Regions from separate parts of the Methylobacterium sp. ap11 genome, predicted to be linked through region 1. Evidence: predicted binding sites of a transcription regulator. Region 1 holds the regulator's gene; the other holds the start of a gene.
The links. The regulator PhoB, encoded in region 1, activates phosphate uptake and scavenging genes when phosphate is short. The targets are predictions, from matches to a motif close to TGTCATNNANCTGTCAT.
Positions count from the first base shown of each region.

Region 2: the regulator PhoB is predicted to act here: its motif matches at 4,749-4,765, upstream of BMX97_RS12180 (inorganic phosphate transporter).

Region 1 is NZ_FOEB01000004.1:284,198-291,951, forward strand. Features, by position in the region: gene pstS (phosphate ABC transporter substrate-binding protein PstS) at 1-47, shown strand, start outside; gene pstC (phosphate ABC transporter permease subunit PstC) at 270-1,244, shown strand; gene pstA (phosphate ABC transporter permease PstA) at 1,271-2,185, shown strand; gene pstB (phosphate ABC transporter ATP-binding protein PstB) at 2,208-3,020, shown strand; gene phoU (phosphate signaling complex protein PhoU) at 3,107-3,844, shown strand; gene phoB (phosphate regulon transcriptional regulator PhoB) at 3,912-4,613, shown strand; gene BMX97_RS07950 (hypothetical protein) at 4,641-5,552, opposite strand; gene BMX97_RS07955 (hypothetical protein) at 6,100-6,372, shown strand; gene lpdA (dihydrolipoyl dehydrogenase) at 6,827-7,754, opposite strand, start outside.
Region 2 is NZ_FOEB01000007.1:38,444-46,197, reverse strand. Features, by position in the region: gene BMX97_RS12195 (TetR/AcrR family transcriptional regulator) at 1-1,024, opposite strand, end outside; gene BMX97_RS12190 (NAD-dependent epimerase/dehydratase family protein) at 1,084-2,097, opposite strand; gene BMX97_RS32030 (hypothetical protein) at 2,424-3,038, shown strand; gene BMX97_RS12180 (inorganic phosphate transporter) at 3,054-4,700, opposite strand; gene BMX97_RS12175 (GcrA family cell cycle regulator) at 5,035-5,268, shown strand; gene BMX97_RS12170 (CHASE3 domain-containing protein) at 5,335-6,672, opposite strand; gene BMX97_RS12165 (sensor histidine kinase) at 6,800-7,754, opposite strand, start outside.

The DNA.
Region 1 (7,754 bases):
AGTGGAAGTCGGTCGCCAAGGACGGCAAGCCGGTCCTCGGCCAGTAAGCCGCGCCGCGGCCGACAGATCCCGGGAGGGCGGCCCCCGCCCTCCCGTCCGCCGGCGCGGGGCGCCGGCCGGGCGCTCCGATCCCCGCGCGATGCCGGCAGGCATGCGCGGGGATCGGGCAAAGCCGAGATTCCGCCGCCCGCCGGGCCCTGGCGGATCGCGTCCGACTCGCCTCGATCCGCCGAGCGCGCTAGAGGCCGCTCACTCCAAGGGAAACCCGGATGGTCGCGTTGTCTGAGAACGTCGCAGTGGCGGCGAGGCGCGAAGTCGCCCGCCGCGCCCCCAGCCCGGTGGGCGATCGCATCTTCCGCGCCGCCGCCTTCGCGTCGGCGCTGCTCGTGCTGCTGGTGCTCGCCGGCATCCTGGCCTCGATCGCCTATGGCGGCTGGCCGGCCTTCCAGGCCTTCGGCCCCGGCTTCCTGGTCTCGAGCGCCTGGAACGTCGGGCGCGAGGAGTACGGTGCGCTCGTCGCCATCATCGGCACCCTGGTCTCGGCGCTGCTCGCCCTCGTCATCGGCGTGCCGATCTCGCTCGGCATCGCGATCTACCTGACCCAGCTCTGCCCCGGCTGGGCCCGCCGCCCGGTCGCGATGACGATCGAGCTCCTCGCCGCCGTGCCGAGCATCATCTACGGCATGTGGGGCCTGTTCATCTTCGCGCCGCTCTTCGCGCGCTTCGTGCAGATCCCGGTCTCGAACGTCGTCGAGGGGATGCCGATCGTCGGCACCCTGTTCTACGCCCAGGTGCCGTCCGGCGTCGGCGTGCTCACCGCCGGCATCATCCTGGCGATCATGATCGTGCCGTTCGTCGCCTCGATCACCCGCGACATGCTCGACCAGATCCCGACGGTTTTGCGCGAGAGCGCCTACGGCATCGGCTGCACCACCTGGGAGGTCGTGCGCCACGTCCTGATCCCGCAGGCCTCGGTCTCGATCATCGGCGCGGTGATGCTGGGCCTCGGCCGCGCGCTCGGCGAGACGATGGCGGTCACCTTCGTGATCGGCAACGCCAACCGGCTCTCGGCCTCGATCTTCGATCCGGGCTCGACCATCGCCTCGCGCATCGCCAACGAGTTCAACGAGGCCGACGGCCTCCAGCTCAACTCGCTGATGGCGCTCGGCTGCATCCTGTTCGTCGTCACCTTCATCGTGCTCATCATCGCCCGGCTGCTGGTGCGCCGCGCGAAGGTGGCCTGATCCCGCTCCCGCACGGACGTTTCCCGATGAGCGCCTCCCCCGCCGCGGTCTCAGGGTCCGCCCCCGCCGCCCCCGCCCGCCCCGCCCCGCCCGAATGGGGCCGGGTCCGCGCCGGCCGGCGCACCGCCGACAAGGCCCTGATCGTCGGCTGCACCCTCGCCACCGCCCTCGGCGCGATCGTGCTCGGCTCGATCCTGCTGATGCTGATCATCCAGGGCGTCCAGGGCTTCTCGCCGGCCCTGTTCACGAACGTCACGCCGGGGCCCGGCTCCGAGGGCGGCGGCATCGCCAACGCGATCCTCGGCAGCCTGGTGATGACGGCGCTCGGCATCGTCGTGGCGACGCCGATCGGCGTGCTCGCCGGCACCTACCTCGCCGAGTACGGCCGGACCTCGCACCTCGCCAACCTGATCCGCTTCCTCAACGACATCCTGCTCTCGGCGCCCTCGATCCTGATCGGCCTGTTCGTCTACACCCTGATGGTGCGGCCGATGGGCGGCTACTCGGGCTGGGCCGGCGCGGTCGCGCTCGCCATCATCGCCACCCCGGTGATCGTGCGCACCACCGAGGACATGCTGCGCCTGGTGCCCGGCACCCTGCGCGAGGCCGGCGCGGCGCTCGGCGCGCCGCTCTCGATCGTGATCCGCAGCGTCACCTGGCGGGCGGCGCAGTCGGGCATCGTCACCGGCGTGCTGCTGGCGCTCGCCCGCATCGCCGGCGAGACCGCGCCGCTGCTGTTCACCGCGCTCAACAACAATTCCTGGTTCAGCCCGAACCTGATGGGCGGCGTCGCCAACCTCCCGGTCATGATCTACCAGTTCGCGCTCTCGCCCTACGAGAACTGGCGCCAGCTGGCCTGGGCCGGTGCGCTCCTCATCACCGTCACCATCCTGGGCCTGTCGATCGTGGCCCGCCTCGTCCTGCGCGGCCCCCAGCGCTGACCCGCATCCTGGAGACACACCGATGAGCGCCACCGCCACCGCCGTGCCGGTCGTGGGCCAGAGCACGGCCGACGAATCCGCCGCGATCCGCCTCGCCGTGAAGGACCTCAACTTCTACTACGGCGACTTCAAGGGGTTGAAGAACATCAACCTCAACTTCCTCGACCGCCAGGTCACGGCGCTGATCGGGCCGTCGGGCTGCGGCAAGTCGACGTTGTTGCGCACCTTCAACCGCATCTACAGCCTCTACCCCGAGCAGCGCGCCGAGGGGCAGATCCTGCTCGACGGCCGCAACATCCTCGACCCCTCGATCGACCTCAACGAGCTGCGCGCCCGGGTCGGCATGGTCTTCCAGAAGCCGACCCCGTTCCCGATGTCGATCTACGACAACATCGCGTTCGGCATCCGGCTCTACGAGCGCCTCGGCAAGGCCGACCTCGACGTCCGCGTCGAGGAGGCCCTGCGCAAGGGCGCCCTGTGGGACGAGGTGAAGGACAAGCTCAAGCAATCCGGCATGGGCCTGTCGGGCGGCCAGCAGCAGCGCCTGTGCATCGCCCGCACGGTGGCGCAGCGCCCGGAGGTGATCCTGTTCGACGAGCCGACCTCGGCCCTCGACCCGATCTCGACCGGCCGCATCGAGGAGCTGATCGAGCAGCTGCGGGGCGAGTTCACCATCGCCATCGTCACCCACAACATGCAGCAGGCGGCGCGCATCTCGCAGTTCACCGCCTTCATGTATCTCGGCGAGCTGATCGAGTTCGGGCCGACCAACCGGCTGTTCATGAACCCGTCGAAGCGCCAGACCCAGGACTACATCACCGGCCGGTTCGGCTGAGGCGTCCCGCCCTCGTTCCGCCGGCCCGGGCCCTTGCCGGGCCGGCCCGATCCCACGCTCCACTTCATCGCGGGGAGTCTCACTCCATGTCGAACCACATCGTCACCTCCTACGATCAGGAGCTGCAGAACCTGCGGCGCAGCATCGCCGAGATGGGCGGCATCGCCGAGAAGATGGTGGCCGATTCCGGCCAGGCGCTCCTGCGCCGCGACGCCGCCCTCGCCCAGTCGGTGATCGCCGTCGACCAGCGCCTCGACGGGCTGCAGCGCGAGATCGAGGAGAAGGCGATCCTCCTGATCGCCAAGCGCCAGCCGATGGCGATCGACCTGCGCGAGACGATCTCGGCGATCCGCGTCTCGGGCGACCTCGAGCGCATCGGGGATCTCGCCAAGAACGTCGCCAAGCGCGTCGTCGCGATCGCCGACCAGGTCCAGCTGCAGAAGATCGTCGTCGGCGTGGAGCACATGAACGAGTTGGTCCAGGGCCAGCTCAAGGACGTGCTCGACGCCTACGCCACCCAGGACACCGTGGCGGCCCTCGACGTCTGGGCCCGCGACGGCGGCATCGACGCGCTCTATACCTCGCTGTTCCGCGAACTCCTGACCTACATGATGGAGGATCCGCGCAACATCACGTTCTGCACGCACCTCCTGTTCTGCGCCAAGAACGTCGAGCGCATCGGCGACCACACCACCAACATCGCCGAGACCATCCACTACCTCGCCACCGGCGAGACGCTGACGACCGACCGGCCGAAGAACGACGGGTCGAGCTTCGCCACCGTGGATCCCCAGTTCTCGCCCCAGTCCCCGCCCAAGGCCTGACCGGATGGCCTGCCCGGCCGCGAGGCCGAGCGGGCCGTCCCGGCGGCGACGACCCTGAAGTGCCCCGATGAGTACCCGCATCCTGATCGTCGAGGACGAGGAGGCCCTGACCCTCCTCCTGCGCTACAACCTCGAGGCCGAGGGCTTCGAGGTCGACGCCGTCGCCCGCGGCGACGAGGCGGATATCCGCCTGCGCGAGCAGGTCCCCGACCTCGTCCTCCTCGACTGGATGATGCCGGGCCTCTCCGGCATCGAATTGTGTCGGCGCATCCGCGCCCGCCGCGAGACCGAGCGGCTGCCGGTGATCATGCTGACCGCGCGCGGCGAGGAGGGCGACCGGGTGCGGGGGCTCGCCACCGGCGCCGACGACTACATCGTCAAGCCGTTCTCGGTGCCCGAGCTGCTGGCGCGGGTGCGCGCGCTCCTGCGGCGCGCGAAGCCCGCCCACGTCGCCGACCTGCTCGTCGCCGGCGACATCGAGCTCGACCGGGTCAGCCACCGCGTGCGCCGCGACGGCCGCGAGCTGCATCTCGGCCCGACCGAGTTCAAGCTGCTCGAGTTCCTGATGCAGAGCCCCGGCCGGGTCTTCTCCCGCGAGCAGCTCCTCGACGGCGTCTGGGGCCACGACGTCTACATCGACGAGCGCACGGTCGACGTGCATATCGGCCGCCTGCGCAAGGCGATCAACCGCGGCCGCGACTCGGACCCGATCCGCACCGTGCGCGGCTCCGGCTACTCCTTCGACGAGATGTTCGCGCCCGAGCCGTGACGCCGGACGGCCGTCTCCCGGTCCGGGTCAGAACTCCATCCCGAACTTCACCCGCAGGCTGTGCCGCTCGAACTGGTTCAGCCCGAGGGACCGGCCGGCCAGGGCCGGGTCGGTGTCGCGGCCCCAGACCTGCCCGGCATAGGCCACGGTCAGCCAGACCTTCTCGGTGAACCGGTGATGCAGCGCGGGCCCCAGGGTGAGCGCCTCGCTCTCGAGCCGGTTCAGGAAGGCCCCCTCGTAGCCGCGCAGGTAGCGGACCTCCGGGCCGAGATAGGTGCTGTCTCCGACGCGCCCCACGAGAGCGTTCGACCACAGGAAGGTCGAGGAGCGATAGCCCGGGCCGCCCCGCTCGCGCCCGGCCGCCGGTTCGACGCTGATGTTGCTGCCGTACCAGAGCTTGTCCGGCACCACCTGGACGTCGAGCTGGAGCAGGCTCTCGACGTCGAAGATGTCGGCGCCGCGGCCTTCGACCGGGAGGACGCGCGTGAAGCGAGGGCGCACCTCCAGGGCGAGACCGAAGGGCTGCTCCTTCGAGCCCTTCAGGAACTGGTACTTCACCTCGAGCGAGACGCCGTCGAAGGTGCCGTAGGACTTGTCGTCCAGATCGAGAACGTTGCGCTGCCGCCGCAGCGTGCCGAAGGCGCTGAGTTCGAGGCTCAGCCTGTCGATGGGGTTGAACTGGTAGGCGAGCCGCGTGTCGAGCACGCGGTAGGCCGACCGGCCGGGGCCGTCACGACGCTTGCCGATGCGCGAGACGGTGTCGACCACCGCTTCCTGCTCGCCCTTCTCGCCGGCATCGGCGCCTTCCGTGAAGCCGAACAGGTGCTCGGTATCGACGTCCTTCCCGTCGTCCGTCTTGCTGGACGTTCCGGCCGGACGGCCCTCGTCCTCGCCGGCCTCCCGCGCGCCGCCCAGGCCCGTCCCGGACCTGTCCTCCATCCCGGACCTGTCCTTTGTCCCGGACTCGCTGCGCGGCGCGGCCTGCGTGGATGCCGGGGTGGAGAGGACGAGCATCAGGACGCCCGCCGCGGCCGACAGGCATCGCATCGGCTCGGTGATTCCGGTCATGGTCGCGCGAGGGCCCCAGATGTGCCGTGCTCCAGCGCGTCTGCTTAGAAACGATGCCGGCCGGCCTGGCTGCCGCAAAAATGCAACGCCCGTAAGACCTTTGGACCGCGCGGGATTACGAGGGGCGTCCGACGCATCGGAGGCCTTCGCGCGGTCGGCAGGACCGGGGATGGGCTCCGGTCCGCACGACCCCGGGGCGCCTTGACGTTGGCTCCGTACAAGGCTTGGCCGACGGCTGCGCGCCCGCCCCGAGCACCGCGCCGAATCCTGGCGCCGATCCCGACATGCCCACCCGCACCGCCCCTTGCACGGATCCGTCCCTGGGTCAGGGGTGAAGGCGATCTGCGTATCGAACATTTATAGTTGTAGATCGCCGAGCATGACGTTAGGATTTTCAAGTCAAGCGGGGAATGTTTCCATGGAAAAACTCAGAAACATCGCGACGATCTTGGCTTTTCTGCTGGCCGGAGAGATGATCGCTTCCATGCTCGGACTTGCCGTGCAGCCGGCATCGGCGCAGTCGAGCGCCGAGCGCGAGAGATGCGCGGAATCGGTCGGGATCCAGACACGTCACAACGGCCGGAACAGCTGGATCAAGCGGAGAGTCTCCGGCAAGACCTACAACGCTTTTCTTCGGTGCACGGACGACATTGCCATGAAACGTGCCGACGCGAAGCCGGGCCGCCCCTGAGAGCTTGGTCGACCGATCGACACGCTCTATCCCACCAGCAACCTCATCCTGAGGTGTTGGTCGATCGAAGATCGACTAACCTCGAAGGAGGGCTCCAGAACTCTCCGAGGTTACTGGATCCCTCCTTCGAGGCTCAGCGATCCTCGATCGCCTCGCACCTCAGGATGAGGTAGAGTGCAGGATGGAAAATCCCCTCGCGATTGTGTCGTCGCAAGCCGAGCAGGCTCCGACACATCAAGATATTTTCGTGTATCTGATAAAAATTCTCTCACGACGTCGACCCCGTCAGTCAGTCAGGCCCTGACACTCCATCGGGGCGACCGGCAGCGATCGGTCGGGAGGCCGGCACCCGGCTCGCGAACCGACGGAACCCGCGCGATGCCCACCGTCTCGCGGTGGGCGCGCCGCCACGGGACGGGGCCCCGCCGGACGGTTCCGTCCGGCGGGGCCTCCTTCAGATGTGCAGCGCCTCGCCGAGCGCTCGCAGGTTCGCCTCGTGGAAGGCCTCGCCGAGGGTCGGGTGGGCGTGGATCGTGCCGGCGACGTCCTCCAGCCGGGCGCCCATCTCGAGCGCTAGGCCGAACCCCGCCGCCAGCTCCGAGACCCCGGCTCCCACCGCCTGGATGCCGAGGATGAGGTGGTTGTCGGCCCGCGCCGTCACCCGCACGAAGCCGTCCTCGGCGCCCAGCGTCATGGCGCGGCCGTTGGCGGCGAAGGGAAACAGGCCGGTGCGGATCTCGTGGCCGGCGGCGCGGGCCTCGTCCGGCGACAGGCCGGCCGAGACCACCTCCGGGTCGGTGAAGCAGACCGCGGGAATCGCCACCTTGTGGAAGGCGCGGCGGCGCCCCGCCACGAGGTCGGCCACCATCTCGCCCTGCGCCATGGCGCGGTGGGCCAGCATCGGCTCGCCGGTCACGTCGCCGACAGCCCAGACGTTGCGCATCGAGGTGGCGCAGCGCTTGTCGATGCGGATGAAAGGCCCGCTCATGTCGAGGTCGAGCCGCTCTAACCCGAGGTCGTGCGTGCGCGCCTTGCGGCCGACCGCGACCAGGATCACCTCGGCGGGGATCGTCCGGCGCTCGCCGCCGACCTCGACATCGAGCGCGTCGCCCGAGAGCCCGGTCGCCTTGGCGCCGAGCAGCACCTCGATCCCGAGCGCGCCGAGGCGCCGCGCCACCGGCCGGGTCAGCTCGGCGTCGTAGGCCGGCAGGATCCGCTCGGCCATCTCGACCACCGTGACCTTGGCGCCGAGCTTGGCGAAGGCGGTACCGAGCTCGAGCCCGATATAGCCCGCCCCCACCACCGCCAGGGTGGCGGGGACCTTCGGCAGCGACAGCGCCTCGGTCGAGGAGATCACCCGCCCGCCGAAGGGCAGGTGGGGG
Region 2 (7,754 bases), on a different contig from region 1:
GGGTCTCGGTGCGCAGGGCCTCCGGCAGGGCGCTGAAGGCGGTGACGCGCAGCAGCGGACCGCCGGGGCCGAGCTGGCTGCGCACCAGGGTGGCCGAGGCCGTGCAGATCCGGTCCCAGCCGCTGCCGCCCTTCGCGTCGGCCGCGTCCTGCACCGCCCGGATCTGGGCGAAGCTGCGCGAGAAGCAGTTGGCGACGAGGTCGTCCTTGTTGTCGTTGTGGTGGTAGAACGAGCCCTTGGTGACCTTGAGGAGCCCGGAGATCTTTTCCACCGAGGCGCCGCGATAGCCCTGCTGGTTGATGAGGATCGTCGCCGCGCGCAAAAAGGCCTCGGGCGAGACCTCGCTCTCCTCCGGCGGCTCGGGCTCGGGCAGCAGAGCCGGGCGCCACTCCGAGGCCGGGCCGGCGAGGCCGCGGGTGAGGAGGTCGGCCATCCGGGCGCCGGCCCGGGCGTAGTCCCGCGGCTCGTAGCGGTGGATCCACAGCCGGGTCGAGTGCAGCACCGAGAGCAGCAGGTGGGTGCGGGCGTTGCGGTCGGCCCGGTCGAGCCCGTCGTCGTCGAACAGCCCGCGCAGGCGGCGAAAGAGCGCGTTGTAGGCGGAGAACACGCTCTCGGCCTGGAGGGCGGGGAGCGCCCGCACGTCGTTGAGGACCGCGATGTCCGGCTCCTCGCCCACCGCCATGGCGGCCCGGTGGGCCACCGCGAGGTCGAGCAGGCGGGCGAGCCGCGCCGGCCCGCCGGGCGCCGCCTCGGCCTGCGCCACCAGCCCGTCGAGCACCCCGATCGTGTGCAGGAAGCAGGCCGCCGCCAGGTCCTCCTTGCGGCGGTAGTAGTAGGTCACGCTGTTCGTCATCAGCCCGACGCTGCGGGCGACGTCGGCGAGCGTCGTGCCCTTCACCCCGGCCTCGTTGATCAGGGCGGCGGCGGCGTGGAGGATCGCGTCGCGCTTCTGGGCGTAGCGCCGGGTCTGGCGCGGCGCCGCCTCGGGGGCGGGCACGGTCTCGGGGTCGAGGCTGCGGGGCATGGGGGGATTGAGCACTGTCGCGGGCGCCGTGACAAGCCGTCGAGTGTCGCGGCGTTCTCCTAGCGGTCGATGCCGTACTGCGCGCGGTACCAGGCGACGAAGGCCGGGATGCCGGTTTCGAGGGGGGTCGAGGGCACGTAGCCGACGAGGTCGCGCAGGAGATCGGGGCTGGCCTCGGTGCGCTCGACGTCGCCGGGCGGCAGGTCGCGCAGGTGGCGGACCGCCCGCACGCCGAGGGACGCCTCCAGAGCATCGAGCATCGCCGCGACGCTCACCGGCCGGCCGCCGCCGATATTGACCATCCGGAACGGCGCGACCGGGCTCAGGGTGTCGGCGGCCGAGACCGGGGCGGAGCCCGGCGGGGGAGGGGGAGCGTCGATCAGCCGACCGATGCTCTCGACGAGGTCGTCGATATAGGTGAAGTCCCGCACGGCGCGGCCGTGGTCGTAGACCTCGATCGGTTCGCCGGCCAGGATCTTCCGGGTGAACAGGAACAGCGCCATGTCGGGCCGGCCCCACGGCCCGTAGACGGTGAAGAACCGGAACGCGGTGGTGGGGATCTTCCACAGGTGGGCGTAGGAATGCGCCATCGCCTCGCCGGCGAGCTTCGAGGCGGCGTAGATGGTCAGCGGCCACACCGCCCGGTCGGTCTCGCGGAACGGCACCGTCGGGTTGCCGCCATAGGCCGAGGAGGTCGAGGCGAAGAGGAGGTGGCGCACCGGATGCGCCCGGCAGCCCTCCAGCACCTGGAAGGTGCCCACCACGTTGCCGGCGACGTAGGCCTCCGGGTGCTCCAGGCTGTAGCGCACCCCGGCCTGCGCCGCGAGGTGCACCACCACGTCCGGCCGCGCCTCGCCCATCAGGGCCATGAAGGCGCCGGGCTGCTCCAGCAGGAATTCATGCGACGAGAAGCCCGGCAGGGCCGCGAGCCGGGCCAGCCGGGCCCGCTTGAGGGCGACGTCGTAGTAGTCGGTCAGCCCGTCGACCCCCACGACCTCGTGGCCGGCCTGGAGCAGGCGGTGGGCGAGGTGGAAGCCGATGAAGCCGGCCGTGCCTGTCACGAGGAAGCGCATGCCGGATCCCTGGCGCGGGCCGGACACGCGCCCGCCCGGGGCGGTTACACCGGCCTGGGGCGGGTTGCCAGCCCGGGCGTGCGGCAGCCACCCGATACGAGCTTGCCGCAGCGTCATGCGGCGTGCCAGAACGCTCGGCGTGAAACAGCAAGGGGCGGATCCTCGCAGACCCGCCCCCGCCGTTCGATTCTCGTCCCAAGGGGGTGTGCGCCTATGGCGCAGTGACCGTTTCCCCAGGCTCACACTTTCCTGGTAATGCAGCACCCCGCCGTATGCAACATAATTTTTGGAAAGATGCGCATCTCCGGGGCCAGTTCGTCCAGTCGTTGAGCCAGCCTCGGTTCGCGCGATATCTTTCGGAAGCAGGTCACGATCCGAGCAGGGCGCTGAAGCTGTACGAGTGGAACTCGCATCTTTCGCGGGAATTCTATCTGTATCTCCAAGCCTGGGAGATCTGCCTGCGGAACCAGCTGAACGACTTCCTGATCCATCGCTATGGCAGGTCCTGGCCCTACGACACCGCCGGTCTCGTCCGACAATTGAGCGGAACCGACGAGGAGCGCCTCTCGCGCGCCCGGCAACGCCAGGAACGAATTCGGCGTGCTGCGCCTGCCGCACTGCCCGCCATCGTGTCGGATCTGTCGGCCGGGTTCTGGGTGTCGCAGCTCTCGAAGCGGTATGACCTCGCCCATGTCTGGCGGAGGAACCTCGCGCAGGTCTTCCCCAACGACCGGGTCCTCGACCGTCCGGCGGCGTGGGCGATCTGCGACGAGATGCTGTCCTTGCGCAACCGGATCGCCCATCACGAGCCGATCTTCCATCTGCCGCTCGAGCAGCGTCACCGCGATCTCCAGCGCGTCGTCGCCGCGATGTGCCCAGGCGCGCATGCCTTCGCGGAGTCTTCCAGCCGCTTCCGGCCGGTATGGCAGGCCCGGCCCTGAAGGCCGGGAAAGCCCTCAGAACACCTGCCGCAGCGCCCAGTACAGCCCGCCCGCCAGGGTGATCGCCGCCGGCAGGGTCAGGATCCAGGCCAGCGCCAGGTTGCGCACGGTGGCCATCTGCAGGCCGGTGCCGTTGGCCCACATCGTGCCGGCGACGCCGCTCGACAGGATGTGGGTGGTCGAGACCGGCAGGCCGTAGGCCTCGGCGAGCCCGATCGTGCCGGCGGCCACCGCCTCGGCGGACGCGCCCTGCGCGTAGGTGAGGTGCTGCTTGCCGATGCGCTCGCCGACCGTGACGACGATCCGCTTCCAGCCCACCATCGTGCCGAGGCCGAGCGCCAGGGCGACCACCACCTTCACCCAGGTCGGGATGTAGCGGGTGCCGTCGTCGAGGGTGCGGCGGTAGTCCTGGAGCGTCCGCTTCTCGTCGTCGGCGTAGGACGAGTGCTCGCCGGTGAGCAGGCGCACCGCGTCGCCCGCGAGGTACATGTCGGCGCGCAGGTTCTGGGTCGCCTCCGCCGGGACGTGCCGGATGGCACCGTAGCCCTGGACCTGGGCGGCGATGTCGTCGGAGAGGCCGGCGAGCGCCGCCTGGACCTCGGGCGCGGCGAGCGACTTGGGCGGCGCCTCGGCCTTGAGCGCCTCGCCGACCCGGGCCCGGGCGCCGGCCGCGTCGGGCACCGCCGCCCCGCCCGCATGGGCGCGAAACACCCGGCTCGCGCCTTGCGAGCCCTGCACGAAGGCCGGCGTGCTCGAATCCGGCATGGTGCGGTTGAGCGCGTAGGCGGTGGGGGCGGCGCCGATCAGGATCAGCATGATCAGCCCCATGCCCTTCTGGCCGTCGTTGCCGCCATGGGCGAAGGACACGCCGGTGCAGGTCAGGATCAGGAGGCCGCGGATCCAGGGCGGGGGCGGCGCGTCGCCCTCCGGCGCCCGGTAGAGCTCGGGCCGGCGCACCACGCGCTTGAGCAGGACCAGCAGCCCGGCCGCGCAGACGAAGCCGACGAGGGGGCTGAACAGGAGCGATTCGAGCACGCCGAGCGCCTGGCCCCAGGCGACGCCAGAGGCGGCGTGGCCCGGCGCCATCAGCTGGTTGGCGAGGCCGACGCCGATCACCGAGCCGATCAGCGCGTGCGAGGACGAGTTCGGCAGGCCGAGCGCCCAGGTGCCGAGGTTCCACACGATCGCGGCGAGCAGCAGCGCGAAGATCATCGCGTAGCCGGCGCCCGAGCCGACCTGGAGGATCAGCTCCACCGGCAGCAGCGTCACGACGCTGTAGGCCACCGCCCCGGTCGAGGCCATCACGCCGAGGAAGTTGAACGTCCCCGACCAGATCACCGCCGTCAGCGGCGGCATCGAGTGGGTGTAGATCACGGTCGCCACCGCGTTGGCGGTGTCGTGGAAGCCGTTCACGAACTCGAAGGCGAGCGCGATCAGGAGGGCGAGGCCGAGCAGCGCGAAGGCCCCGACGGCGAGCGGCGGCTGCCCGGCCTGCCGCATGTCGGCGACGAGGTTGTAGCCGGCATAGGCCAGGCCCGCGGCCAGCACCGCCAGGAACCCGATCGTGGCGGTCGGGTGGAGGCGATGGTCGAGGCGCGGCCCCGTGCGGGCGGGGCCGGGTGCCGCGCCGGCAGGGCGTCGGGCGAGGGCGGCGTCGGACATGGTGGACTCGCTCCGGCGGGGCTGCCCCTCAAGGAATAGGGCGCCCGAATGGCAAGTCGATGACGGGAACCGCGCCGCCGCGGACAGCCGCGGAGGCGGCCGGGCGTGTGAAAACCATGTGTAAATGCCTAAGGGGCTTGCGTTCTGCAAAACGCAACCCCAAATTCGACAAATCACCGCTGCCGCTGCGATGCGTGTGCGCACGGGTCATGGAGGCGCGGGTCCCATGGGCGACGAGTCCGGCGCTGCTTTCCGCGCGGGTCCGTCGCCTCCAACGAACCGGCCCGATGCCCTTCTGGTCGAGGGTGACGGAAGGCCAGCGAGTCAGTACCTGATGAACCAGCTCGTGCGCATGTCGCATATCGTGACCGCAGACGCCGTCGAGGAGCCCTCCCCGAGCCTCCGGGTTCCCTTCGCCCAGTCGGGCGCCTTCGTGTGCAAATTCATCATCGGCGAGCCCAACGACCGCGCGGTCTGTTGCGGTGCGCCGGTGCAGGACGGAAAGAGCTGGTGCGCCTTCCACCGCCGGATCGTCTTCGAGCCGACCCGTCCGGGGCGGCTGCGATAGCAGAGGCCGACCGGGACCGCTACCCGTCCCGAACCGGTTTTCCTCCCCCGGCCGTCGTCCCGGCCCTCACGCGGCGCGGCCGTAGATCGGGAAGGCCTCGCTGCGGCCTCGCAGCGCGGTCCGGCTGACCTCGCGCCAGGTCTCGCGCCACGTCTCGCCCCCGGAGGCGTCGCTCGCCCGCGCGGCGTCGAGGGCGGCCTGCGACACGAGGGTGGTCGTCCCGAAGGTCTTGGTCGCCTGCTCGAGCCGGGCCGCGACGTTGACCGCATCGCCCAGCACGGTGAATTCGAGCCGGTCGTCGTCGCCGACCACGCCGACGAACACCTCGCCGCAATGCACCCCGATGCCGATCCGCACCGGATCGTGCGCCGAGGCGGCGTTCCAGGCCTCCACCAGCGCCTCGAGCCGCCCCGCGAAGGCGAGGGCGCCCGCCGCGGCGTCGGCCCGGACCTCCGGTACCCCGAACACCACCAGGGCCCCGTCGCCCATGAACTTGTCGATCAGGCCGCCGGTCTCCCGGGCCGCCTGGGCGACGCAGCGGCGAAAGCCCGTGATCAGGACCGCCACCGTCTCGGGGTCGGCCCGCTCGGCGATGGTGGTCGAGCCGCGCATGTCGACGAAGGCGATCGCCGCGTGCCGCCGCTCGCCGAGGCGCAGGCCGCCGCCCTGCTCCAGGCTGCCGCCGCGCTCCAGGAGCGGCGCCAGCTCTGCCGGCAGGAAGCGCGACAGGGCCGCCCGCCGGGCCGCCTCGCGCAGGGCCAGCACCGCCAAGAGCGCCATGATGCCGACCGACACGACGCTGCCGAGGCCGACCCAGGTCTCGATCTGGTGGGCGTGCCGCTGGTAGCCGATCAGCAACTCGTCCTCGCGGCTGCGCATCGTCTCGACGATCCGGCGGATCTCGTCCATCTCCGCCTTGCCCTCGCCGGCCCGCACCAGGGCGAGGGCGCCGGTGCGGTCGCCTGCGCGGTCGAGGGCGATCGTGCGGTCGAGCTCGGCGAACTTGCGGTCGATGGCGGGGCGCAGGGCGGCGAGCCGGGTCTCCTGCTCGCCGTTGCCGCGCAGCTCCGCCGCGAGGCGGGGCATCTCGGCGGCCACCCGGCCGAGGCCCTGGGTGTAGGGGACCAGGAAGGCGGCGTCGCCGGTCAGCAGGTAGCCGCGCTGCCCGGTCTCGCTGTCGAGGAGGTCGGCCAGCACCTGCATCAGGGCGCGGTCGATCGACAGCGTGTGGGTGATGCGGTGCTGCACCGTGCTCTGCCAGGCGAGCAGAAGCCCGTTCGCCGAGCCGACGAGCAGCAGCAGCACCGCGCCCACGAAGGTCATCCCGGCCCGGATGCGGACCGGGCCGATCCGCGCCGGCCGCGTGCGGACCGGCGAGGCGGGCGGGGGGGCGTCTGGCGTCATCGGCGGGGGCTCGTCCGGGACTGGGGCGCGGGACGGGCCCTCGGCTCACCCCTGCGATATGGGGAGGCCGGCGCCGGCCGCAATCGACCGGCCGGCCTACCCCCGCGCCCGCCGCGACCGGGTGCCCTCAGGACCGGGCCCGGCGCCGGGACGGGGCATCGCCGTCCCGCTCCCGCGGTCCGGCGTCCTCCTGCTGCGGCGCCAGCGGTGCCGCCGGGTCGGCCAAGGGCGCCACGATGGTGCAGGTCACGCCCTCGGGCGGGAAGCCGAGGCTCACCGTGCCGTCGAGCTCGCGCGCGAGGCTGCGCTCGATCAGGCGGGAGCCGAAGCCGGTGCGGGTCGGGGGCACGACCGGCGGGCCGCCGCTCTCGCGCCAGTACAGGGAGAGCCGCCCCTCGGCGACGCTCCACGACAGGGCGACCCGGCCCGTCGGCACCGAGAGCGCCCCGTACTTGACCGCGTTGGTGGCGAGCTCGTGCAGCGCCATGGCGATCGAGAGGGCGATGCGGGGCGGCAGGCGCACCGCCGGGCCGGCGGCCGAGAAGCGCGGCCGGCCCTCGCTCCCGTCGGACGGGCCGCCCGGGCCCCCGAGGGGCGCCAGCGCGTCCTCGACCACCTCGGCGAGTTCCGCCCCCTCCCAGCTCTCGCGGGTGAGCACGTCGTGGACCCGCGCCAGGGCAATCAGCCGGGCCTCGAAGGCGGCCTTCGCCGCCTCGGCGGCGGATCCCTGCATGCCGCGCAGGCTCTGCATCGCGATCGACTGCACGGTGGCGAGCGTGTTCTTCACCCGGTGGTTCAGCTCGTGCACCAGGAGGCGCAGGTGCTCCTCGGCGCGCTTGCGCTCGGTCACCTCCTGGTGGATGCCGATCACCCGGCGCGGCCGGCCGCCGGCATCGCGCTGCACGATCGCCTGGGCGCTGACCCAGCGGGCGCCGTTGCCGTGCGGCGCCTCCGCCTCGGGCCGGATCCGGAACTCGGTGCGGTAGTCGGCCTCGCCCGCCAGCAGGTCGGCCAGAGCCGCCTCGATCCGGGCCCGGTCGTCCGGATGGACCGAGCGGGTCCAGCCCTCGTGCGAGAGGGGG